DNA from 4 places in the Pseudoalteromonas sp. SG45-5 genome. Region 4 is predicted to be linked to each of the others. Evidence: predicted binding sites of a transcription regulator. Region 4 holds the regulator's gene; each other region holds the start of a gene.
The links. The regulator sigma-54, encoded in region 4, starts transcription at its own class of promoters, with help from an activator protein. The targets are predictions, from matches to a motif close to GTTGGCACGNNNNTNGNNT.
Positions count from the first base shown of each region.

Region 1 (6,214 bases), on a different contig from region 4:
AGGCGCTATGGCGTTGTTTGGCGAAAAGTACGATGACGAAGTACGTGTAGTAACCATTGGTGACTACTCTATTGAGCTTTGTGGTGGTACTCACGTTGAACGCGCAGGCGACATTGGTTTATTCAAAATTGTATCTGAAAGCGGTATTGCCGCAGGCGTACGCCGTATTGAAGCTGTAACCGGTGCAGATGCTGTAGCGTACGTTAGCGAGCAAGAGCAACAACTTAGCGATGTTGCGGCTTTAGTTAAAGGCGATAGTGCATCAGTTCTTGAAAAGGTAACTGCTTTACTTGAGAAGTCAAAAAGCCTTGAAAAGCAAATTGCGCAACTTAACGATAAGTTGGCAAGTGCAGCGGGTGCGTCTTTACTTGATTCGATTGTTGAAATAAACGGTGTTAAGCTACTTGTAGCAAACGTTGAAGGTACTGAATCTAAAGCACTGCGCGGTATGGTTGATGACCTTAAAAACAAGATTGGCTCAGGTGTTATTGCACTAGGTGTTGCCAGTGGCGACAAAGTAAGCCTAATTGCTGGTGTAACGAAAGACTTAACAGGCAAAGTAAAAGCCGGTGAGTTAGTTAACCACATGGCAGGCCAAGTAGGTGGTAAAGGTGGCGGTCGTCCAGATATGGCACAAGCCGGTGGTAGTGAGCCACAAAACCTCGCTGCTGCACTAGATAGCGTTACAGCTTGGTTAACTGAGCGTACTTAAGCCTAAGTGGCGCTTATTGTTCAAAAATTCGGTGGCACTTCGGTGGGCTCAATAGAGCGAATTGAAGCGGTTGCCGACCTTGTTGTAAAAACCAGGCAACAAGGACATCAAGTGGTTGTGGTGCTCTCGGCTATGTCGGGAGAAACCAACCGCTTAATTAATCTTGCCAAACAAATAGATACTCGCCCGAGTAGCCGTGAACTAGACGTACTAATTAGCACCGGAGAGCAGGTTTCTGTATCACTGCTTGCTATGGCTATTATAAAACGTGGTCACTCAGCGGTGAGTTTATTAGCCGATCAAGTCAATATTCTAACCGACAACATGTTTGGTAAGGCTCGCATTGCAGAGGTTGCTGCTACGCGCTTAAAGCATGAGCTTGAGCATAATCGTATTGCTATTATTGCTGGGTTTCAGGGACGTGATATTGAGGGTAACATTACAACGCTTGGACGCGGTGGCACCGATACATCGGCTGTCGAAATAGCAGCAGCCATAAAAGCCGACGAATGCCAGATCTATACAGACGTTGACGGCGTATATACTACAGATCCTCGTGTCGAGCCTAACGCGCGCCGAATGGGCCAAGTTACCTTTGCTGAAATGCTGGAGCTGGCAAGTTTAGGGGCGAAAGTTTTGCATATACGCTCAGTAGAAGCTGCAGGTAGGCACAATGTGCCACTTAGGGTGCTTTCGAGCTTTAATCCCGATGAAGGCACGTTAATAAGTTTTGAGGAGAGCGATATGCCAAACAAGGTGGTATCGGGAATTGCGTTTAATCGCGATGAGTGTTTAATTAAAGTAGAAGGCATTCCAGCAGGTACGCAAAATCTTTCAAAAATATTGAAACTTTTTGCCGATAATGGCATCGAAATAGATATGATTAATCAAGTTAATCATAACTTTGAAAAAATAGACTATGCTTTTACAGTGCACTCGAATGACTACCTGCAAGCACTTGAATTAATCTCTGAGCAACAAGCTCAACTCGGTGCTCAAAATGTAGGCGGGTTAACCACAGTAGCTAAAGTGTCTGCTGTGGGGATGGGTATGAAATCGCATTCTGGTGTCGCTAGTTTATTTTTTGATGCATTAGCACAGGAAAATATTAATGTTGTTTTAGTGTCTACTTCAGAGATTAAAATTTCAGTTTTAATAGATGAAAAGTACCTAGAGTTGGCTGTTCGTGCATTACATAAAGCATTTTTAACAGAAAATGAATAGATTGGTAGTTTTTACTTACTTTTCAGTCTGATTTTCATTAATATGTTTAAGCGGAATCTTATAATTTATATTGGAACATGGGAGCAATAGAATGCTAATACTAACTCGTAGAGTGGGTGAAACCCTAATGATTGGTGACGAAGTAACAGTTACCGTGCTAGGTGTTAAAGGAAATCAAGTTCGAATCGGTGTTAATGCACCAAAGGACGTATCAGTGCATCGTGAAGAGATTTACATGCGTATACAAGCTGAAAAGTCGAACCCAAATCCGGGCAATGCTTAATCAACACGTATAAATAGCTGAGTACCTTACTGGGCTATATTAAAAAACCACTCATTGAGTGGTTTTTTTGTTTATGAAATCGAGTATTTCAGAGCTGAGAATTTGCTTTGAAATATACTGCATACCGCTTTTATTTTGAAGAAGGATACCTTGCTGCGTATCTATTACTGTATTAATGTCTTGCCATGCTAATTGATAGTTTTTGTAATGATTGGCAGATTTAATACCGTCGTCATCGAAGGTAAGTGTTACTTCTGAGCCAGAAGCTCTACTAAGCATTTGTCTGGTAACCCACCAAGGTCTGCGATAGTAAAAAGCGACGCACTCTAGCACACCAAGCATAATCAAAAACGATCCTAAGTAATGATCATTTAACCCATAAATACCAAATAAACCAAGTGCAACGAGCAACACAAGTAAAAAATACTTAGGTTTTGCACGTTTACTGTAAGGCAGTGATTCATCAAAGCACTCGTAAAAATAGGGTTTATCGAGTGTGTAGGTCGTTGTAAATGCCATATTATCTTATTTAAAGTATCATTTTTTTCTATTTTAACAAGCTAACCTCTAAATGAGCAGCTTTATAGTCAATGATTTTATTGCAGACACAAAAAAACGGCTCAAGAGCCGTTTTTTAGCGGTGCTAAAAGTATTAACAGTTAGTTTCTTCAGCGTTTACGCCTTCTTTAACTTCTTCGCATGCATCTTCTACTTTGTTCTGCACGTCGGTTACTGCTTCGTCAATACGTTCGCCTGCGTCTTCTGCATGATTGTCTTCACAACCCATGATGAAAAAACTTGCGAATAGACCAATTAGTGCTGCTTTTAAAGTTGTAGATTTCATAATGTGATTCCTTGTAAGTTTAAATTAAATTTTAGTGTTAGTTAGTGCTTTATCTACCTGGGAGATTTTCCGCGTAGTGCACCTGAAACTAATGAAATCACTAAAAGTACTATAAAGATAAAAAATATAATTTTTGCTATACCAGCTGCGGCACCTGCGATGCCACCAAAACCTAACACTGCAGCGATTAAAGCAATAACTAGAAATGTAATTGTCCAGCGTAACATTGTTTTCTCCTTGGTTTATAAATTTTGCTCACAATAACTAATGCCAGTTACATGCCAATGTTTATTCTTGTTTAATATCATTGGGTTATGGTTTTTGTGTGTTTTTGATTTTTAATTGGTTAGTAACTTTTACGCTTTGTTATGTAACTTATTCACACTACTGAAAATTACTGATAAATATTTACTGGATATATTTTATTTGGTAAGACCAATTTGCAATTGTGAAGTTACTTTATGGTTTTTATAATTTTTAATGTCTATTTTTACTAGGTTAAATAGTTAATTAACAACTTATATATAATTTTTAGCTATAGTTGTTATTCACTCTATGTATTGTAGGTCCTGTTTTTATTGGCCTACAACATGTAAATTAATTGGGTGGTATGTTGTTTTAAGATTAATTGGTTTTACCAATTTACAGGGTGTAGACAAAGTTATTGGTTTTGTTATTATTCAGTGAATAAATATTTAATTAAATTGATTTTTTATTTCAATGTAGGTTTCAAGGGGAAATAAATGGATATAGGTGCTCTACTCACAACAGCTGGTAGTTTAATGCTCACCGGTATGGTTGGGGTGTTTGTATTTCTGTCGATATTAATTGGTGCAGTAACGCTTATGTCTAGTTTGGTAACGCGCTTTAGCGAACCAGAGGTAGCATCACCAGCTAAATCGCCATCTTTTAAATCTCAAGGTGTGCCTAATGAGCACATCGCTGCTATTAGTGCTGCCATTGCTCAGTACAAATCAAATAATAAATAAGGGGCACATTCATGGCTAAATTAAAATTAACAGAATTGGTATTACGCGACGCGCACCAATCATTACTCGCAACCCGAATGCGCCTTGACGATATGCTGCCAATTGCTAGTAAATTAGATAACGCAGGTTATTGGTCTATTGAATCGTGGGGTGGTGCTACATTTGATTCGTGTATTCGTTATTTAGGCGAAGACCCGTGGAAACGTATTCGTGCACTTAAAAAAGCAATGCCTAATACTAAACAGCAAATGTTATTACGTGGTCAAAACTTATTAGGTTACCGCCATTACGCAGATGACGTGGTTGAAAAATTTGTAGAGCGCGCACATAAAAATGGTGTTGATGTTTTTCGTATTTTCGATGCAATGAACGATGTACGTAACCTTGAAACAGCGATTAAAGCGGCTATAAAAGTAGGCGCACATGCTCAAGGTACTATTTCTTATACTGTAAGTCCTGTACACACGCTTGATATGTGGCTAACGCTAGCTAAGCAATTAGAAGATTTAGGTTGCCACTCAATTTGTATTAAAGATATGGCGGGTTTATTAAAACCATACGACGCTGAAAAACTAATTAAAGCACTTAAAGAAACCGTATCGGTTCCTATTGCTATGCAGTGCCACGCTACAACTGGTTTAAGTACAGCAACTTATCAAAAGGCGATCGATGCGGGCATTGATATGCTTGATACCGCTATTTCATCTATGAGCATGACTTACGGACATTCAGCAACCGAAACCATTGTGGCAATTGTTGAAGGAACCGAACGTGACACTGAACTTGATTTAAATCATCTAGAAGAAATAGCGGCTTACTTTAGAGACGTACGTAAAAAATATGCGGCATTTGAAGGTAGTTTAAAAGGGGTTGACGGACGTATTTTGCTTGCTCAAGTACCTGGTGGCATGCTTACAAATATGGAAAACCAGCTTAAAGAGCAAGGCGCAGCAGATAAGCTTAATGAGGTTTTACTTGAGATACCGCGCGTACGAGAAGATCTAGGCTTTTTACCATTAGTAACACCCACGTCGCAAATTGTAGGCACTCAAGCGGTACTCAACGTGCTAACAGGTGAGCGCTACAAAACAATTACTAAAGAAACTGCGGGCGTATTAAAAGGTGAGTATGGCTTAACACCTGCGCCAATGAATAAAGATCTACAAGAGCGTGTACTTAATGGTGCAGAGGTTATTACTTGTCGTCCTGCTGATAATATTGCGCCTGAGCTTGCAACGCTTGAAGCTGAGTTGTTAAAAGAAGCGCAAGAGCAAGGTTTAACACTGGCTGATGAGCAAATTGATGACGTACTAACTTATGCATTATTCCCACAAGTTGGTTTAAAATTTATTAAAAATCGTAACAACCCAGATGCATTTGAACCAGTACCTTGTGTTGAAGATAAAAGCAATAAAGTACCCTCTAAATCTGCTTCAAATAATCACAGCGTAAAGGCCGAGCAATACAGCGTAAAAGTAGACGGTAAAGTTTACGACGTAGTAGTAGCGCAAGGCGGTGAGCTTAAAGAAGTAACCTTAAAAGATTCCGAGCATATGCCCCAGTCTGCGTCGGTTGCCTCGGGCGAGACACTTAACGCACCTTTAGCGGGTAATATTTTTAAGGTTAAAGTAAAAGCGGGGCAAGTGGTAAATGAAGGTGATGTAGTTATCATTATGGAAGCCATGAAAATGGAAACGGAAGTGCGTGCCATGCACACGGGTACTGTTGCTGAAGTACTTGTTTCTGAGGGTGACTCAGTTACAACGGGTGACGCTATGATTGCATTAGCATAAGGAGTAAATAGAGGATGGACGGTATTTTAAACCTCTGGCATGCAACAGGTATTGCTAACTTTACAATCCCATCGCTAATAATGATAGCGGTAGGTTGTTTACTATTATTTTTAGCGATAGTTAAAGGCTTTGAACCATTGCTGTTATTACCTATTGGCTTTGGCGCTATATTAACAAACATACCCGTGGCTGGTTTATCAGACCCTGGTGGACTTTTGTACTACGTATATTATATAGGTATTGATACGGGGATTTTTCCGCTGTTGATATTTATGGGGGTCGGAGCGCTAACTGATTTTAGTGCACTTATTGCAAACCCTCGTATGCTGTTATTAGGTGCGGCTGCACAGTTTGGCATTTTTGCGACTT
Region 1 covers NZ_JACJEM010000046.1:21,797-28,010, reverse strand. The annotation lists gene alaS (alanine--tRNA ligase) at 1-712, shown strand, start outside; gene H5119_RS14795 (aspartate kinase) at 719-1,936, shown strand; gene csrA (carbon storage regulator CsrA) at 2,028-2,219, shown strand; gene H5119_RS14785 (YcxB family protein) at 2,271-2,738, opposite strand; gene H5119_RS14780 (hypothetical protein) at 2,872-3,063, opposite strand; gene H5119_RS14775 (DUF1328 family protein) at 3,117-3,290, opposite strand; gene H5119_RS14770 (OadG family protein) at 3,807-4,052, shown strand; gene oadA (sodium-extruding oxaloacetate decarboxylase subunit alpha) at 4,064-5,845, shown strand; gene H5119_RS14760 (sodium ion-translocating decarboxylase subunit beta) at 5,860-6,214, shown strand, end outside.
Region 1: the regulator sigma-54 is predicted to act here: its motif matches at 3,331-3,349, upstream of H5119_RS14775 (DUF1328 family protein).

Region 2 (6,214 bases), on a different contig from region 4:
CGCTAACTACGTTGAATTTACTTGCAATAGGCCAGCTATTGACGCGTAAGTTCGCCTTGTTTTCACTGAAAATCTCTGGCTAGAGAAAAATAAATTTAAATATCATTATAATTCAATATATTAGTAAATATCTTAACCAGAGTTCAGGTTAAATACGTTTTAGCTAAATTGATGATGCGAAATATCCACTTTATCAGTTAATAAAAAAGCGCCTACTATAAAGTAGGCGCTTTTGTGTTAGTTGCGTTAATTACGCGTCTAACTGGGGACAGAACCTGCTTTAGCAATTGATCTATTTGCTAAAAAGGTATTAATTCGTTTTGTAGGGGTAAGTACAATGGCATTGCCCAGTAGTACTAAGCTAAATCCTGCAAATGTATTTGCATGCCATTCAAAGCCCTCAAAAAAGCTACTAAGTGTGACAGCAACCAACGGAAATAAAACAATAACGTAGCTGGCTTTTGCAGGGCCGATATTCTTTAGTAGGGCAAAGTAACAGCCAAAAGCGATTACGGTGCCAAATACCGATAAATAAAGTAATGATAACCAGTAACTAGTCGGTGCATTTAAACTAAATTGCACATCATTTATTAATACATATAAAGCTAATCCAAGAGCGCTATATAACATGCCCCATGCATTGCCTTGCAATACACCAATTTGTTTTTGAGAATTGCGCACGCTTACCATATTTCCTAATGAAGCCACAAAGGTGCCACCAAGAGCAAGTAGTAACCCGACCAACGCACCGTTACTCAAGTCGAACTGCTGTAGTTGTGGCCAAAATAAGCATGTAATGCCTAAAACAGCTAATACAGCACCAGTATAAATTCGTTTTGAAATTGGTTTACCAAAAAATAATCGAGTGTTAACTATGTTCATAACGAGTAGCATTGAAAAAGCGATAGAGGTCATTGCTGATGAGAGGTAATTTTGTGCCCAGTACAGCAGTAAGTAATTTAAGCCAAAGTTACAAATAGCTAATAAAGCGAAAAAACCATGATCCACTAATGAAAAACGCATAGCGGGTTTTTTATACGCTACATATAACCACATTAAAAGTGCTGCAATAGCAAAGCGATAAAATAACGACAACTCTACCGCAATATCACCTAACTGAAACTCAATGGCTAACCAAGTAGAACCCCAAATTAGAACGGTAGTAATGTATAGCGCTGCACTTTTCATGGTTGATCTCCAAAGCTCAATTGAGTGGCTATTTTAAGACCTATCTGTATACTTACCATAAACAGAAAAGTATAAATGTAACCTATACAGATTTGGTGCGTGATGATAAGACAAAAAAATAGCCAAGGGCACGAGTTTTTATATCAGCAAGTTATTCAGTTGATTAGAGATATGAGTGCTCAGCAAGTTTTACTCCCAGGCGAAAAACTTCCATCGCTACGTAAAATGGCAGATAACTTAAATATAAGTATCCCCACTGTAAAGCAGGCGTACCAAGTACTTGAAGATCAGGGGCTAATAGAGGCGCGTGAAAAGTCTGGATACTTTTTGAAAGTAGTCACTATGGCGCACAACCTACCTAAACGGGTTAAATTAAGTCGCGAACCAGTCGTTGTAAATAAACAAGCATTAATAGAGCAGGTCTACAGTGCGATTCATCAGGCCAACGTAGTACCTTTTGGCATTGCTAATCCAATTGCAGCTGCGCCAACTGATAAAGCACTTGCCAGAAATATGCGCAGAGTAATGACTATTGCTGGCAGTAAGGCCATAAACTATGGGCCAACAGATGGTTTTGTACCGCTGAAAAAACAGCTGGTGTATCGCTATTTAGATTTTGGTATTGGCGTTAATATGGACGAGCTAGTGATCACCAATGGCGCGCAAGAAGCCATGGCTATCGCGCTAAAGTGCGTGACACAGCCAGGTGATATAGTGGCCATAGAAACGCCCTGTTATCATGGGATCATAGAGTTAATCGAAAGCTTAGGCCTTAAAGCACTCGAAATACCATTATGTCCAGATAATGGCATTTGGTTAAACGATTTAGAGCATGCTTTAAATGAGCATAACATTAAAGTTTGTTTGTTTTCGACTGCGATTAGTAATCCTGTAGGCAGCTTCATGCCAGATACAAACAGGCAGCAGCTGGTGGAGTTACTAGAAAGCCAAAATGTAGTGCTGATAGAAGATGATGTTTATGGTGATTTATATTTCACAGCAAAACGAGGCACACCTGCATTAGCTTACTCCAAAAAAGGATTAGTGATCAGTTGCTCATCTTTTTCTAAAACGGCTGCGCCAAGCTATCGTGTTGGTTGGCTGATTGCTGGTAAATTTGCAACACAAGCACGGCGATATAAAAGAGCATTAAGCTGCTCTGCTTCATTAATAAATCAATGGACGCTATCAGAATTTGTTGCCAGCGGGGAGTACGACCGAAACTTAAAAGTACTTAGGCAACGCCTGCGCGACAACAAAGAGCGTATGCGGTGGTGTTTACAACAAGTCATGCCGCAAAGTACGCGTATAAGCGATCCACAGGGAGGCTGCGTTATGTGGCTCGATTTAGGGGGCGAGTACGATAGCCAAAAATTATTTTTACTTGCGTTAGAAGTGGGTATTAGTATTACACCGGGGCTTATTTTTTCGGCCTCGAATAAATATAAAAGCTGCATCAGATTAAGCTATGGTGTGCAATGGAATGAGCAAATTGAACAAGCGATAGTTACGCTGGGTAAGCTTACCTTACTAGCTAAAAAGTAATATTGTAGAACACAAAAAAGCAGCATTTAAGTAAACTTAAGTGCTGCCAAAGGGATGTTAAATAACGTAGGTTGTATTAGTTTTTAAAGCTAAATAACTGGTAACCTTTAAGTTCTGGCACTTGCATTACTAATTTCTCTTCTTGTTTTGCAATATCGGCAAAGTTGCCACATAAAGAATTAGCGCGTTTTTCAAGTGCGTTTGCATGTAACTCTACTTTTTCTTCTATTTGTGCGCCCATATTTTCCATGCGTTGCTCAAAAGCATCCATATCGCCGCCTGAACCAAGTAACTCAGAGCCTAAAGCGACTAAAATACTACCCATAGATTGCATTACAGCCGATTCGACTACCGTCTCCATTTGTTCTTCAAACTGTTGCTCAAAATTTTCACCAAATTGGTTAAAGCTTTGTTGCCCCATCACAAATGTACCTTGCTGGTAAAAAGTGTTTTCTACTTCGATTTTAATGTCGTCCATAAGTGCAGACATATTATCAAGGCCGTCAATATTAAATGCATTACCTACTTCTTCTAGTGCAACGCCGGCAATTTTAACGCCTTCAAGCGCGATGTTAGCTACTTCAGGCAACTGGGTGCGTAAACTATCAGAATATTTAGTGAGTGCTTCACGTTGCGAGTCATTAAGTGCCACAAATTGGCCATTTACAGTTAAGTCACCATTGGAATTAAATTGCATGGTTTTATTGTTGGCGGTAAAAATTTCTAATTCATTTGGTTTAATACGCACGTCGTTTTTAAATTCTACATCGCATTGATCACTGCTAAACGAAATAGTTGAATCGTTGTCGTTATGAGCCATAGCTGCTGGCGTACAAATTAATGCGCTAACTAATAGTAATTTTTTCATGTGCATTCTCTACTTTATTGTTGATGACTATTAACTTATAACAAGTTTGGTGCCACTATTTTTTTATATTAATAAACAAATAGTTAATGTTTATTTTGGTTTTAAGCCAGTTTACTTTGATTATAAAAAAACTATTTTTTAGTCAAATTCACTAAGTTATATAAAGCTATAAACAATATTTATCGATACGATAAAAAACTCTCACTTTCCACAATCGAAATTTAACGCTATTTATTCACATTACTGACATGAAGATTATTTACGATAGTCACATGGCTTTATTTTGATGCTAATTTGCACCGCAATTTAGTGTTAAACATTTTAATTTTATCAACTATTGCGATAATAAAATCTTTAGTTGGTCTCAAACACTTTATGGAGTGGGTTGTGGGTAAGACATTTAGTTACGATGCGCTAGATGACGATTTTGTTGAAGATGAGTACGAAATGCTCGGACGTAATCAACATGATAAGAACAAGCAAAAGGTTAAGAAAAAGTTGGAAGACTACCTTGAGCAAAAGCGCTTGCGTAAAAATCTAGGCGAAGACGATTTAAGCGATTATACCGACTAAATCACGCTAGTATAAATAAATACCAATTAACATTGGGCGCTTAAATGTTCAGTTATTCGTATGTTCAAGTGCCAATAGTATTGGCAATAAAGAGGCTCAGTGCCTCTTTATTACTTTTTAAAGCGTATTTTTAGCTTGTGTTAATGCTCTTTGAATAGTGAGCTCTAGTTTTTCTGGTTTAGTAAAAGGTGCGTAGCGCTTAATGGGTGTACCATCTGCGGCAATTAAGAATTTAGTAAAATTCCATTTAATTTTTCGTGTTAAAAAACCTGGCAAAGCCGACTTTAAATAGCGAAATACAGGGTGTGCGTGCTCACCATTAACATCCGCCTTGGCTGCCATTAAAAAACTGACCCCATAATTAATCAAACATCCTTGCTCTATTTGAGTAGCATCTCCGGGTTCTTGTTGACCAAATTGATTACACGGAAATCCTAAAATAATTAAACCTTGGTCGGCATATTTAGTATGTAAAGCTTGCAATGACTCATACTGGTAGGTAAATCCACATTCACTTGCGGTATTAACGATAAGCACAACTTTACCTACAAAATCATTAAAATTAATAGTGTTACCTTGTAAGCTTGTTGCGCTTAATTGATGAAATTGGTGCATATTCACATCTTTATTATTGTTGTTGGCAGCATTTTAACCCTAGTACGGTACTTCATAAAGTATAAAGGTTACAAACCTTGCGCCGCAATTAAATCGCCCCTAGATTGAACAAATTTCAATCCACAAAGATCAACACGCCCTAGTTCAAAACTAGAAATAACCCCATACCGGCAAGTGTTGTGTAATAAATATTATGTGTTTTATAGGCAACAATAATAGCGACAATAGCAGCGCTAAGATAAGGATTTTGCCAGTTCAAGTTTATGCCATCTTCATTTAAAAACACGATCGGCACCCAAATTGCTGTAAGCACAGCAGGTGCGCTAAAACTTAAAAATTGCTGCATTTTAGGGCCTACCTTAAATGGTAAAGCGCGATGCAAAAACAAATAACGGGTAAAAAATGTAATGCATGCCATTAGTAAAATAGTCGTCATCATGCGTTAACTTCCTTTTTAGCAATTAATCTTGCTGTGCTGTAACCAGCGGTCATTGCTAATAGTGCAGAGCAAACAAGCCATAACTCAAATCCCGTACTTTTTAAAAGCGTCGCGCTAATACCCGCCACAATGACTGTTACTAATGAGGGGAGGTTTTTAATGCCAGGAATAACTAAAGCAATAAATGTCGCAGCTATCGCAAAGTCGAGCCCTAAATTAGTTAAGTCGGGTAGCATTGTGCCCGCAATAATGCCTATTAATGTCCAGATGTTCCATGCTATATAAAAGCTAAAGCCTGCGCTTAGTGCGTATATTAAACGTGTTTTTGTTCTATACGCTTTTCGGTGGTGAGAAAATGCAAAGAGCTCATCGGTTAAAACAAAGCTCACGGGTAAGCGCCATCGCATAGGTTGGTCAATCACTTTATGGCGCACAGCTAAACCGTATAAAAAATGCCGAGAGCTAATGATAAATGTTGTGAATAAAATTGTGAGTAACGGGGTATTCCCTGCCATTAATTCAATGGCAACAAGTTGAGCTGATCCTGCAAAAACTAACAGTGACATAGTTTGTGTTTCGAGTGCTGTGAAACCATTTTGTATCGCTAACGAGCCACATAAAATACCCCAAGGGATCACCGCTAAACACAGTGGCAGCATATCTAAAAAACCTTTTAAAATAGCTTTTTTAACTGGTTGCATGGCATTTACTCTCGTGGCTTGTAGAATGGCTCATAAGGATACCTTAATATTATGATGTTAAAGTAGTTAACGAATTAGATAATACTGTTTTTTTGAGGGTAGGCACAATGACGACGTTAAAAGTATGGGATGGATTTATTAGATGCTTTCATTGGTTTTTAGTTGTAAGCATTGCAGTGCTTTATTTTAGTATTGAAGAGGGCATGATTGAACTTCACTTTATAGCTGGTTTTTTTACATTAGCACTAATTGCAACACGTTTAATATGGGGAGTTATTGGTAGTA
Region 2 covers NZ_JACJEM010000030.1:48,086-54,299, reverse strand. The annotation lists gene H5119_RS11365 (DMT family transporter) at 259-1,188, opposite strand; gene H5119_RS11360 (PLP-dependent aminotransferase family protein) at 1,291-2,733, shown strand; gene H5119_RS11355 (YggN family protein) at 2,810-3,601, opposite strand; gene H5119_RS11350 (PA3496 family putative envelope integrity protein) at 3,989-4,174, shown strand; gene H5119_RS11345 (glutathione peroxidase) at 4,292-4,789, opposite strand; gene H5119_RS11340 (AzlD domain-containing protein) at 4,929-5,228, opposite strand; gene H5119_RS11335 (AzlC family ABC transporter permease) at 5,225-5,929, opposite strand; gene H5119_RS11330 (cytochrome b/b6 domain-containing protein) at 6,037-6,214, shown strand, end outside.
Region 2: the regulator sigma-54 is predicted to act here: its motif matches at 3,640-3,658, upstream of H5119_RS11355 (YggN family protein).

Region 3 (6,214 bases), on a different contig from region 4:
CACCAGCCTACCGCCTAGAAGCCCACCTAATGGAAGTGGCTACTTACTTAGGTCTAAAATCCTCATTTGTAATGTCGCCAACCTCTGTAACATTTGTTATTTGGACCGACGGCCACGAAGATGAGTATACCCATGTTGCGCGAGTCGATCCTGGCGATCACGATTTAGGCTCACTTGCCGACACTGACGACCTTGTAAATCAAATGCTTGACGACAAGTTAACTTTGCAAGAAGTCGATGCTCAGCTTGATGCAATTTACGTTATGCCCAACCCATACAACAAGCTTGTAACAGGTATTGCATTTGCCACCTCTGGTGGTGCCTTTGCTATGCTAATGGGGACCAGTTGGACTGACGTAATTTGGTCATCATTACTGACTCTGGTTGTTTATTTATTTGTACTTTGGTCTGGCCGCTCAAAACGTGTTGCGCACATGCTAGAACCATTAGTTGCTATTGTGTCAGCCATATTGGCCTGTGCCGTGAGTGTATATATAACGCCTGAAATAAATATACGCTTAGTGGTGCTTTCAGCCATTATTGTATTTATACCTGGTTTAGCGCTTGCACTGGGGTTAGCCGAGCTGGCAGCACGGCATTTAGTATCTGGTACCGCGCGAGTAATGGACTCGTTTATGCTACTGTTTAAACTGTATTTTGGTGGTTTCATTGGCATAGGTATTGGTTTTGCGTTATTTGGGCAAGCCGATTTTGTACAGCCAGAACCATTGCCAAAGTGGACAGCATGGCTGGCTATATTCTTACTTTGTAGCAGCTTAATCGTTATTTTTAGAACCAAACTTAAACACGCAGTTTGGTCTATTGCATCAGGCTTTATAGCGTATGGCACGAGTATCGGTTCGGCTATGTATCTTGATTACACCTTAGGTACCTTTGTCGGTGCGTTATCGGTAGGTATATTTAGTAACTTGTTTAACCGTGTTGCAAATGCGCCCGCCTCAATTGTGGCCATGCAAGGCTTGATTGTGTTAGTTCCAGGTAGCAAAACGTATATCGGCTTAAATTCTCTGATTGAAGGTCAAGACTTTGTGTACGCAGAGCATATAGGCCAACAAACGTTTTTAATATTTATGTCGCTTGTTGCAGGGCTAATATTTGCAAACGTTGCCCTACCGCCTAAAAAGAGTTTATAACTGATATTAAACACTCGCTTTACTTTAATTGAGCAAAGCGAGTTCAGCTGTCAATCACTTTACTGATATAACCTGAACTCTGGTTAAGGGATTTTCAGTGAGAACAAGGCGAATTTACGCGTCAATAGCTGGCCTGTTGCAAGTAAATTCAACGCAGTTAGCGCTAAAAATAGCTGCTCGAGATAGATTTATTATCCAGAGTTCAGGTTGATACAGTGTCCTTGAGATACTTAGTCGCTTAACTGTGAATATGTTACTATCACTTCCAATGCTTTTATTTACTGATTCATCGCCTAACTACCATGCCAAATTTTGCTCCTTGCTTTACGTTATTTTCTGAAAACATTGATAAGTTCACGCTTCCTGAAAAGTTTACCTTTCCGTTTTATTACGAGCCACAACCATTAGCGGTTGCCGCTACAGAGCAATTACAACAGCAACTTGAAGCATTAACACATTTAAAAGCAGAAAATGCAGGTAAAATGTTTGGTGTATTAGTGGTGCAAAATACTGAGCAGCAGTTGGGTTTTTTAAGTGCTTACTCTGGGCAAATTGAAGGTGATAAAGGCAATATTACCTTTGTCCCTCCTATTTCTAGTATGCAGCTACACGACGATAGCTATTTAGCTCAAAGCGAAATAATCAACGATATTAACGCTCAAATTGAGCAGTTAGAAAATAGCGAACAACTGCATGACGTTAATTGCAAACTTGATGATGCAACACAGAGTTACCAGCAAGCGCTATTAGCTCAACAGGCAGTAATGCAAATCGGTCGCCAGCAACGAAAAATACAACGTACCGAAGGCGAATTAGAGCTGAGCGAAAATGATTTTGAGCAGTTAAAAAACAAGCTTGCCGGACAGAGCATCGTAGAAAAAAAACAGTTGCAGGCACTTAAGTTACATTGGCAAAATAAGGTAAATTTACTTCAGCACGCATTAACGAAAATTACTGATGAAATAGCCCATTTAAAAAAACGCCGAAAAACACTTTCTAAAAACTTACAAAAAAAACTTTTTTCTCAATACCAATTTTTAAATGCAAACAATGAAGTTAGAGACTTAAATACCATTTTTTCAATACTACCTGAACGGATCCCACCAGCAGGCTCTGGAGAGTGTGCTGCCCCAAAGTTGCTACAATATGCGTACAAACACCACTTAAAACCGATTGCTATGGCAGAATTTTGGTGGGGAGCTGCACCTAAATCAGCAATTAGGCAGCATAAAAATTACTACCCTTCTTGTTACAGTAAATGCCAACCAATACTTGGGCATATGTTAAAGGGTTTAGATGTTGAAGATAACCCGCTACTTATTAATCCGGCCGATGGAAAAGATTTAAGTATTATTTATAAAGATGACGATTTACTGGTGGTAAATAAACCCGCTGAATTTTTATCTGTACCGGGCGTTAATATTGAAGATTCTGTTTATATGCGTATTAAAATGCAGTTCCCAGAGGCATCTGGTCCGCTAATTGTGCACAGATTAGATATGTCCACTTCGGGGCTTTTAATGATCGCCTTAAATAAACGCGTTCATAAAGCACTACAAAAACAATTCATTGAACGCACCATAGATAAGCGCTATGTAGCATTAGTTGAAGGAAATGTTCCCGAAGATAGCGGAACGATTGATTTACCACTCATACTCGACTTTGATGACAAGCCACGCCAAATGGTGTGCTACAAAAATGGTAAACCATCACTTACTACATGGCATGTTTTAGATCGTAAAAATAATGTTACACGCTTGCAGTTATACCCTAAAACAGGCCGTACCCATCAATTAAGAGTGCATTGCGCGCATCGTTTAGGACTCAACACACCAATGGTAGGTGATACACACTACGGTCAGAAAGCGGATAGATTACATTTACATGCAGAATACTTGGCATTTACTCACCCAATTACCCAAAAACGATTAGAGTTTGAAGTAGCCGCCGATTTTTAATCAAACATTAATCGTTGAACCAGTTAAAGCCCATCTAACACCATTTGTTTGATTTTATATGCTTTTACAAAATGATCTAATTGATGGGTGTGTATCCACCATGTAGCCGCTTCCATGAGTAGCTCAGGATCGTCGTTTTTATTTGCAAAAAACGCATAAAAAGAAAGGCCTACATTTTCGCCCTTCGTCGCTATTTTTTTATCACATACAGTAATTATTTTTGCTCTTAAAGTACTTTGCATGTATACCTCATTTGAATAGTAATAGATTAACCTGCTGTTAATCGCTAATAACAGCGTAACAATAACAAAAATTCTAAAAAACAATCCTTCTAATTCACCTACAAAAGTCGCTTTTATGATATTTTTATTTATGCACTTGAGCGTTGGTTGTCACTTCTACCTGAATGGTATCACTACTTTATCGCTTTAATAAAACATACAACCATTAAATACCTGTAGGCATGAAATTATTGCACTTAAATCATTGTAAAATTTACAGAATAATAATCAAAAAATGAACCATTAAAAACATAAACAATAAAATTCAACAACTTACACATTGGCATTTAGCTTGCTATCTATTGGTATAAGCAATTAAATAATAAGTGAAAGGATTAGTTATGAATATTTTTGAAGCACTACGACATGATCACGACAAACAACGAAAATTGGTAGATGCACTTATTCAAACTCATGGCGACACTGATGAACGCCACACATTAATGGATCAGCTTAAAACAGAATTAAAAGAGCACGCAAAATTTGAAGAGCGTTATTTTTATAACCCGCTAATGCTTGATGATTTAACTCATGAAAAATCACGTCACAGTGTTGCCGAGCATCATGAAATTGATGAGTTAATTGAAGACCTTGAGGTTACCGAAATGAGTTCACCGGCTTGGCTAGTTACAGCTAAAAAGCTGCATCATTTAGTCCATCATCATTTAAGCGAAGAAGAACACGAAGTATTTCAATTGGCAGGAAAAGCACTCACTGAAGAACAAAAAGAAAGCTTAGCAAAACAATATAACGACGCTATGCATTAATTTGAAACCGTTTAACTTAAATACACTCCCTGTGTACTGTTTGGTTATAAGGCAAATGCCTTATAACCATTTTTCTTTTAACGATGTGGGCACTACTTAATAGTAAATTTTACGTCTTGATCACGTAATAAGTAAAGTGCAAAACACGCAGCCCACATTGGCCAAGCAGTAAAAAACAATAGATTATTAAAACCGTCGATATATTGATTGTATGACGAGAGAGTCGATAATCCATGCATTACAAATATCAGACCGTACGTGATACGCTTTTTAATACCCGCTACAAATGCTAATACTAAAATAAGCTGCAAACCACCCAGTATATAAGCAACAATATCTGATGAACCACTGATCCCGTAAAAGTGCTCAAAAATACGTGCGCTATGGCCTGGATTTACGAATTTATCGAACGTCCACATGATCATTACGATAAAAACGCCTAAACGAAGCGATAAAAGAGACCACTGCAGACGATTTTGAACGTCAGAATTCATTGAACTTGTCATAAAACTTCCTTTAAAAATATATAAATAAACCTTGAAGTAACCAAGACCGTATAGATTCGTTTTTATTTCAAAATTTTTAAATTATTTTAATTAAAGTAGCTCTTTAACCTTGTAATTAACTTGGACTGTGGATAGTTCGGTATCAAGTACCTTGTATAGAAGTAAATACATATGAAGAGTTAACAGCTAAAAATAAGCTATAATTAAAAAAATCATTAAAAGCAAATATTTAGATTCAATGTAGACCAATTACTGTATTGGGCAATCGTTAATTATGCATCTATTTTTGTTATGTTCTAAAAAACGAAAAGAAACAAAATTTTACTGAAAGTTATTTTTAAGCCTTTCGGTCTTTATCGCCATCAACATATAACCGTAGAGAGAAAACGTTTGAAACACGCATACTTGGCTTTATCCTTAGCCACCATATTAAATACACCACTGAGTGCTTTTGCAGCTGAAGAATCAAAAACAACAAAAAATGATGCAATAGAGCGCATTGAAGTGGCGGGCCAAGTTATTAAATCTCAAGGTCTTTCGGTTAAAGACTCTACGGTTGATGGGCCTTTTGGTGACAACTTAGCACTGCAAGATATAGCACGCTCAGTCACCCCTATTTCAAGCGAACTGATAGAACAACTTAATATTACAACGCTGCAGGATGTGCTAGCAGTTAGTCCTAATACCTATTCAGCGAGTGGATTTGGTGCACCGAGTTTGCCAACAATTCGTGGACAGCTCGGTGAACTTTTCCAAGATGGTACACGCCGCCAAGCAGGTAACAATGGTTTTGGCGTGCCGTTATCATTTAATCCTGTAGAGCAAATAGATGTAGTAAAAGGCGCACCACCGGTTTTATTCGGTTCGAGCCAACGTAATGGTGGCTTTGTGAATCTACATTCTAAAAAAGCGTCTACTGATGAAAGCAAAGGCAAAGCGAGCTTGTCAGCTGGCCGGTGGGATCAATACCGTGTTTTAGTGGATTACAGCGCACCGATTGTAAAAAACAAAGTTGGCTTTAGAGTAAGCGCTGAGCACATTGATAATGGAAGCTACTACGACTACTCTGGAACCAAAAGCGATAGCTTATTTGCAGCGTTACGAATATTGCCAGATGAGAAAAGCAGCTGGGATATTAATTTTGAGTTATACCAAGTTGAATTTACCGATAACGCAGGTATTAATCGCCCTACTCAAGCACTCATAGATCATGGCTTATACATTACAGGCCAAGGCGTGCAAGCAAACGGCAGCACAATACCAGCAGCAGGGTCTATCATTTCGCCTACTGGACAAGTAAAAATAGACCGTAGCGCGGTACTTACCGATCCTGATAACCAAAACGAAGCCACTACCTACTTACTACACAGTATTTATAAGCGTGAACTTTCTAACAACGTATCAATAAAAAACATTACGTATTTTCAGCACTTACAACGTGAAGAAATTGCGCAAAACAGCTTCGTGGAAATTATAGACGGTGCCGATACAGCACAAAACCGTACCGAATTAACTTATCAATGGAGTGACAAACAACAAACAATTTTT
Region 3 covers NZ_JACJEM010000040.1:19,329-25,542, reverse strand. The annotation lists gene H5119_RS13505 (threonine/serine exporter ThrE family protein) at 1-1,154, shown strand, start outside; gene H5119_RS13500 (RluA family pseudouridine synthase) at 1,457-3,112, shown strand; gene H5119_RS13495 (DUF6500 family protein) at 3,136-3,354, opposite strand; gene H5119_RS13490 (hemerythrin domain-containing protein) at 3,735-4,160, shown strand; gene H5119_RS13485 (hypothetical protein) at 4,253-4,666, opposite strand; gene H5119_RS13480 (TonB-dependent siderophore receptor) at 5,057-6,214, shown strand, end outside.
Region 3: the regulator sigma-54 is predicted to act here: its motif matches at 3,673-3,691, upstream of H5119_RS13490 (hemerythrin domain-containing protein).

Region 4 (6,214 bases):
ACTACACAGAGCACATCTGAGGTTATAGCTGAGCCTGATTATACTGCAATAGAACTAAAACAAACTGCGTATGATGAGCAGGGCAAAATAAGTCACAAAGTGACAGCTGCCAAAATGGAGTTATATCAACAATTAGGTTTTACCTTTTTTGAAAAACCTATTTTTACTTTATATAACGAAAAACAGGCTTGGCGCATAAATGCTGATGAAGCAACCCTGTACGAAGGCAAACAATTAGTTTTAGAAGGTAATGTTGTCGCTAAAAATCTAACAGATAAAGCAATGATAGAAAAAATCAATGCCGATAATATTCAAGTAGATATAAAGCTACTGACAATGCGCTCAGAGCAACCTGTAGTTGTAACTGGACCTAATTTAAAGATCACTGGTAAAGGCCTTGAAGCCGATCTTAAAACCGAAGTGATAAAACTTATTAACCATACGCGAACCATATATTATGACCAATAAATTTTCAAAAATACTTATTATCCCAACGTTTTTATTAGCATTTAACAGTAATGCAGCAGAGCAGTCGACTCAACCGGCTGCCAACCAAATCTCAATAAGTGCCGATAAACAAGAAGGTCAATTAAAAGCCAATGTGGGTATTTTCGAGAAAAATGTAGAAATTATTCACGGAAATCGCCGCATTACCGCCGACCGCTTAGAAGTACACAAACGCGAAGAGCTCGGTGATAATAAGCAGCTATTAATTGCCACAGGCAGTCCGGCACATTTTGAAGAAAAACAACCCGACGGCACGACTATGAGCGCCAGTGCTGATGAAGTGCGTTACGATGTATCTAAGCGTTTTTTAACGCTTGTTGGTAATGCGCAAGTATCGCAAGCTGGGCAAAAAATAAATGCAAAAAGTATTACTTACGACATAGAACAGCAATTAATTAGCGCTGAAAAAGATGAAAATTCAACGGATCGCGTTCACACAATTTTAGTGCCTATTGAAGCTAAAAAAAGTAAAACAAGCGATAAAGGCCAACCATGAGCACATTAAAAGCAGAACTATTAGCCAAAAGCTATAAAGGCCGAGAAGTTGTAAAAAACGTCGGCCTTGAAGTTAAAGCTGGCAGTATTGTTGGCTTACTTGGCCCAAACGGCGCTGGTAAAACCACCACGTTTTATATGATTGTGGGCTTAGTACCTAGCGATAAAGGAAAAATATCTATCGACGATAACGATATTACTCTTTTACCTATGCACAGTCGTGCTAGATTAGGCATAGGCTACTTACCACAAGAGTCTTCAATTTTTAGAAAGCTAACTGTTTATCAAAACTTAATGGCAATTTTAGAAACACGTAAAGAACTTAAGAAGCAGCAAAGAGAAGATACGCTAAATAATTTATTAGACGAATTTAATATTCAACATATCCGTGACAGCCAAGGTATGGCGTTATCGGGTGGTGAACGTCGCCGCGTAGAGATAGCCCGTGCATTAGCGGCTAATCCCAAGTTTATATTATTAGATGAACCGTTTGCGGGCGTTGACCCAATCTCTGTACTTGATATAAAAAAAATCATAGAACATCTCAAAAATCGTGGGATTGGTGTGTTAATTACCGATCATAACGTAAGAGAAACCCTTGATGTTTGCGAAAAAGCCTACATTGTTTCTCATGGGGAGCTGATTGCATCAGGTACTCCAGAACACGTATTAAATGACAAAACAGTACGCGATGTTTACTTAGGCGAGCAATTTAGGCTGTAACATTTACGCCATGTCTTTAAGCATCTGCTAGTATTAATTATAACAACATAAAAGGATTGTTAGAGATACATGAGGCAATCACTACAGCTGCGCATGGGCCAGCAACTTACAATGACTCCACAATTGCAACAAGCTATTCGTTTGTTGCAACTCAGTACATTGGATCTCCAGCAAGAAATACAAGAAGCGCTCGACAGCAACCCACTTTTAGAGGTTGAGGAACAAGACTATTCTGAAGACGCTGCAGGTAAAAATGAACAAAAAGCAGACACCGATGATATAACTGTTAGCGCATCTGCCGACGATGCTCCAAGCGAATACGAACAAGACAGCGGCGAAGCACTTGCTAAAGATACGGTAAGTGACGACATGGCGATGGATGTTAGCTGGGACGAGTACATGAGTGCAGCTCCAGCCTCTTCATCAGGTCCAATGCCTGAAGACGAGTCTATATACCAAGGTGCATCAACGGAAACGCTCCACGAGTATTTAATGTGGCAACTTCAACTAACGCCATTTAGCCCTACTGATGAAGCGATTGCGATTGCTATTGTGGAAGCCGTAGATGATTCAGGCATTTTAACACTAAGTTGTGAAGAGATTCTCGAAAGCTTCAACCAAGAAAACGAAGATGATAATGAAGTTGAACTTGATGAAATAGAAGCTGTTTTAAAACGCATTCAATTATTTGATCCGGTCGGTATAGCAGCGCGTAGTTTACAAGAGTGTTTGTGCATTCAACTTAATCAGTTTGATAAAGAAACACCCTATATTAATGAAACAAAAATGATTTTAACCGAGCACATAGACTTATTAGCAGCTCGCGACTATCGTACATTAATGAAAAAAACGAAGCTCAAAGAGGAAGAGCTTAAAGAAGTAATGACACTTATTCATACGCTAAACCCAAAGCCTGCAGATACGATTGTTAGGGAAGAGTCTGAGTATGTAATTCCTGATGTGTCAGTGAAAAAAATTAAAGGCCGCTGGGTTGTTGAACTAAATCCAGATAGCATGCCAAAAATTCGCGTAAACAGCCAATATGCTGCGATGTCTCGCACTGTTAAATCAAGCGGTGATAGCCAGTTTATACGCTCGCATTTACAAGAAGCTAAATGGTTTATTAAAAGCTTAGAAAGCAGAAACGATACATTATTAAAAGTAACTAACTGTATTGTTAAGCAGCAGCAAGGCTTTTTTGAACATGGTCCTGAGGCCATGAAACCTATGGTTTTAAATGATGTTGCTGAAATGGTGGAAATGCACGAATCAACTATTTCGCGTGTAACCACTCAAAAGTATATGCATACACCTCGGGGGATATTTGAGCTTAAATACTTTTTCTCAAGTCATGTAAGTACCGAAAATGGCGGTGAATGCTCATCTACAGCAATACGTGCACTTATCAGAAAATTAATCGCTGCAGAAAACTCAGCAAAACCATTGAGTGATAGCAAAATAGCGGATATATTGGCTGAGCAAGGAATTAAAGTAGCGAGACGTACAATCGCAAAATATCGCGAATCTCTGGCTATTCCACCGTCAAATCAGCGAAAAAGTCTGATTTAAGACGCAAACAAAGAGGGTAATGCTTATGCAACTAAACTTAACTGGTCGTCACGTAGAATTAACTGATTCACTAAGAGACTATATAAATACCAAATTTGCGAAGCTAGAAAGACACTCTGATCATATTAATAATGTTCATGTCATTCTTGATGTAGAAAAACTAAGCCAAAAAGCAGAAGCAACAATACATGTAAGTGGTGCTGAGTTATTTGCCTCAACTGAGCATCAAGACATGTACGCTGCCATCGATTCGCTGATTGATAAGCTCGATCGCCAAGTAATTAAACACAAAGAGAAGCTTGCTCGACACTAATATGATGAAATTAAGCTCACTTATATGCCAGGACTGCAGCAAAGCTGCGGTCCTTTTTAATAGCAAAAAAAGAATTTTAGAGCTTATCAGCGAACTTGCTCACGATAAGCTTCCGTACCTTTCTCAACAAGATATTCTTAGCGCTTTACTAAGTAGAGAAAAGCTAGGCAGTACTGGTATAGGTAGAGGCATAGCGATCCCTCACGGGCGCATGAGCGGTGCACAAGAGCCCTTAGCCTTAGTACTCGTTAGTGAAACACCTATTAGCTTTGATGCAATTGATAATCGTCCCGTTGATATTTTTGTTGCACTCATCGTACCAGATGGTGATAACCAGCAGCACTTAAAGACTCTGGCAACCATTGCTGATAAACTTAACGACAAAGAATTTTGTAAGCAATTGCGCAGTGCAAAAACGGATACCGAACTGTATCAAGTTATTGTTAAGCAATCGTGATTAATATAAAGGGTGATAAATGGAGTTAATTATCATAAGTGGCCGATCGGGTTCTGGAAAGTCGGTTGCTTTACGCGTTGTTGAAGACTTAGGTTATTATTGCGTAGATAACATTCCGTTAAATCTGTTACCTTCTTTGGTACGCAGCGTTTCTGATAACTACGATAAAATCGCAGTGAGCATTGATGTACGAAACCTTCCTAAGGAACAAGAACAGTTTAATGATATTCTTGAATACTTACCCGGTTTTGCAAAGCCTACCTTATTTTATTTAGACAGCGAAGATCAAACACTGATAAAACGTTTCTCTGAAACACGCCGCTTACATCCCCTATCGGTTGACTCACTGCCGCTTGATTTGGCAATCAAAAAAGAAAAAGAATTACTTGATGTGCTAACCACTCGAGCCGATTATATGATTGACACAAGTGACTTAAGTGTCCATCAACTTGCTGAATCTATTCGTGAAAAAATATTAGGAAAAAAAGACAAGCAGCTTATTGTCACGTTTGAATCGTTTGGTTTTAAACACGGCATCCCTAAAGAAGCAGATTATGTATTTGATGCACGCTTCTTGCCAAACCCTCACTGGGAGCCTGAGTTAAAACCGTTAAATGGCTTAGATCAACCTGTTAAAGATTATTTAGCGAGTCATAGCATAGTGCAAAAGTTCACATGGCAAATTCAAACTTTTGTACAAACATGGTTACCCCATTTAGAACGAAATAACCGCAGTTACCTAACGATTGCTATTGGCTGTACTGGTGGGCAACATCGCTCAGTGTATTTAGCACAAACAATTGGTGAAAGCTTTGCGATGACACACCCCAATGTAAAAATTCGCCACCGAGAGCAAGAGAAATAATTCTCACATAAAATAATAACCAGTTCAGCTTAGGTAGGGTAACGTATGCGCTTAGAAGATACCTTTTTAATACAAAACAAATTAGGGCTACATGCTAGAGCTGCAACTGTATTAGCTCAATTGGCCGTAAAGTTTGACGCTTCGATAACCTTGTTCCAAGATGAAAAAGAAGCGGCGGGTGATAGCGTACTCGCATTAATGCTACTTGAAAGCAGCCAAGGTAAAGAAGTTAAGGTAGTATGTGAAGGCCCTGATGCAGAGCAAGCCTTGGGCGCCGTTGGTCAACTAATATCACAGCGATTTAACGAACAAGAATAGTCAGTAATAAATACTTAAAAAGTAAAATTAAATTAGCTAACCTGAACTCTGGTTAAGAGATTTACTAACGTATTGAATCAGGTGATATTTAAATTTATTTTCTCTAGCCAGAGATTTTCAGTGAAAACAAGGCGAATTTACGCGTCAATAGCGGGCCTATTGCAAGTAAATTCAACGCAGTTAGCACTGAAAATAGCTGCTTGAGATAGATTTATTATCCAGAGTTCAGGTTAGTTAACCTCTCCTACCAAAGTAGTATTAAAATTAATTAAGGATGCCAATGCCCGAAGCTTTTGAACAAGACTATCCACTACAACAACTAAAACAAGTGACTAAGTCGCTTAACAGTGGTCAATTTGTTCAAGTTAGGCGCATGTTAGCAAAAACAGCTCCTTGTGATACTGCATTATTATTAGAATCATCACCGCATAAAATTCGCCGACTCCTTTGGCAATTAGTTGACCCTGATGTACAAGGTGATGTACTTGAAGAGTTATCTGAAGATGTTCGTTTAGGCATTATTGCCCAAATGGAACCTAAGCATATTGCGGCCGCAACTGAAGATATGGGCCACGATGACTTAGGTGAAGTACTCCGTAGCCTGCCAGACACCGTTTATAAAGACGTTGTTAGCGCAATGGACATTCAAGACCGTGAGCGTGCAACACAAGCACTTTCGTATCAAGAGCGCTCCGCTGGTGCGCTAATGAATACCGATACGGTGACCATTCGCCCTGACGTTACGCTCGATGTTGTACTTAGATATATTAGGCTACGCGGAGAGCTACCAGAAGGCACCGACGACCTCTATGTTGTTGATAAACATAACTGCTTTATAGGCGCTTTATCGCTCAGTACATTATTGACTAACCCACCCGAAAAAATTGTTCGCGATTTGATGGATGAAGATTGTGAGTCAATTCCAATTTCAATGGATGAAAGTGAAGTTGCACAACTCTTTGAGCGC
Region 4 covers NZ_JACJEM010000050.1:27,562-33,775, forward strand. The annotation lists gene lptC (LPS export ABC transporter periplasmic protein LptC) at 1-468, shown strand, start outside; gene lptA (lipopolysaccharide transport periplasmic protein LptA) at 458-1,003, shown strand; gene lptB (LPS export ABC transporter ATP-binding protein) at 1,000-1,725, shown strand; gene H5119_RS15555 (RNA polymerase factor sigma-54) at 1,795-3,294, shown strand; gene hpf (ribosome hibernation promoting factor) at 3,320-3,607, shown strand; gene ptsN (PTS IIA-like nitrogen regulatory protein PtsN) at 3,612-4,064, shown strand; gene rapZ (RNase adapter RapZ) at 4,084-4,929, shown strand; gene H5119_RS15575 (HPr family phosphocarrier protein) at 4,975-5,247, shown strand; gene mgtE (magnesium transporter) at 5,528-6,214, shown strand, end outside.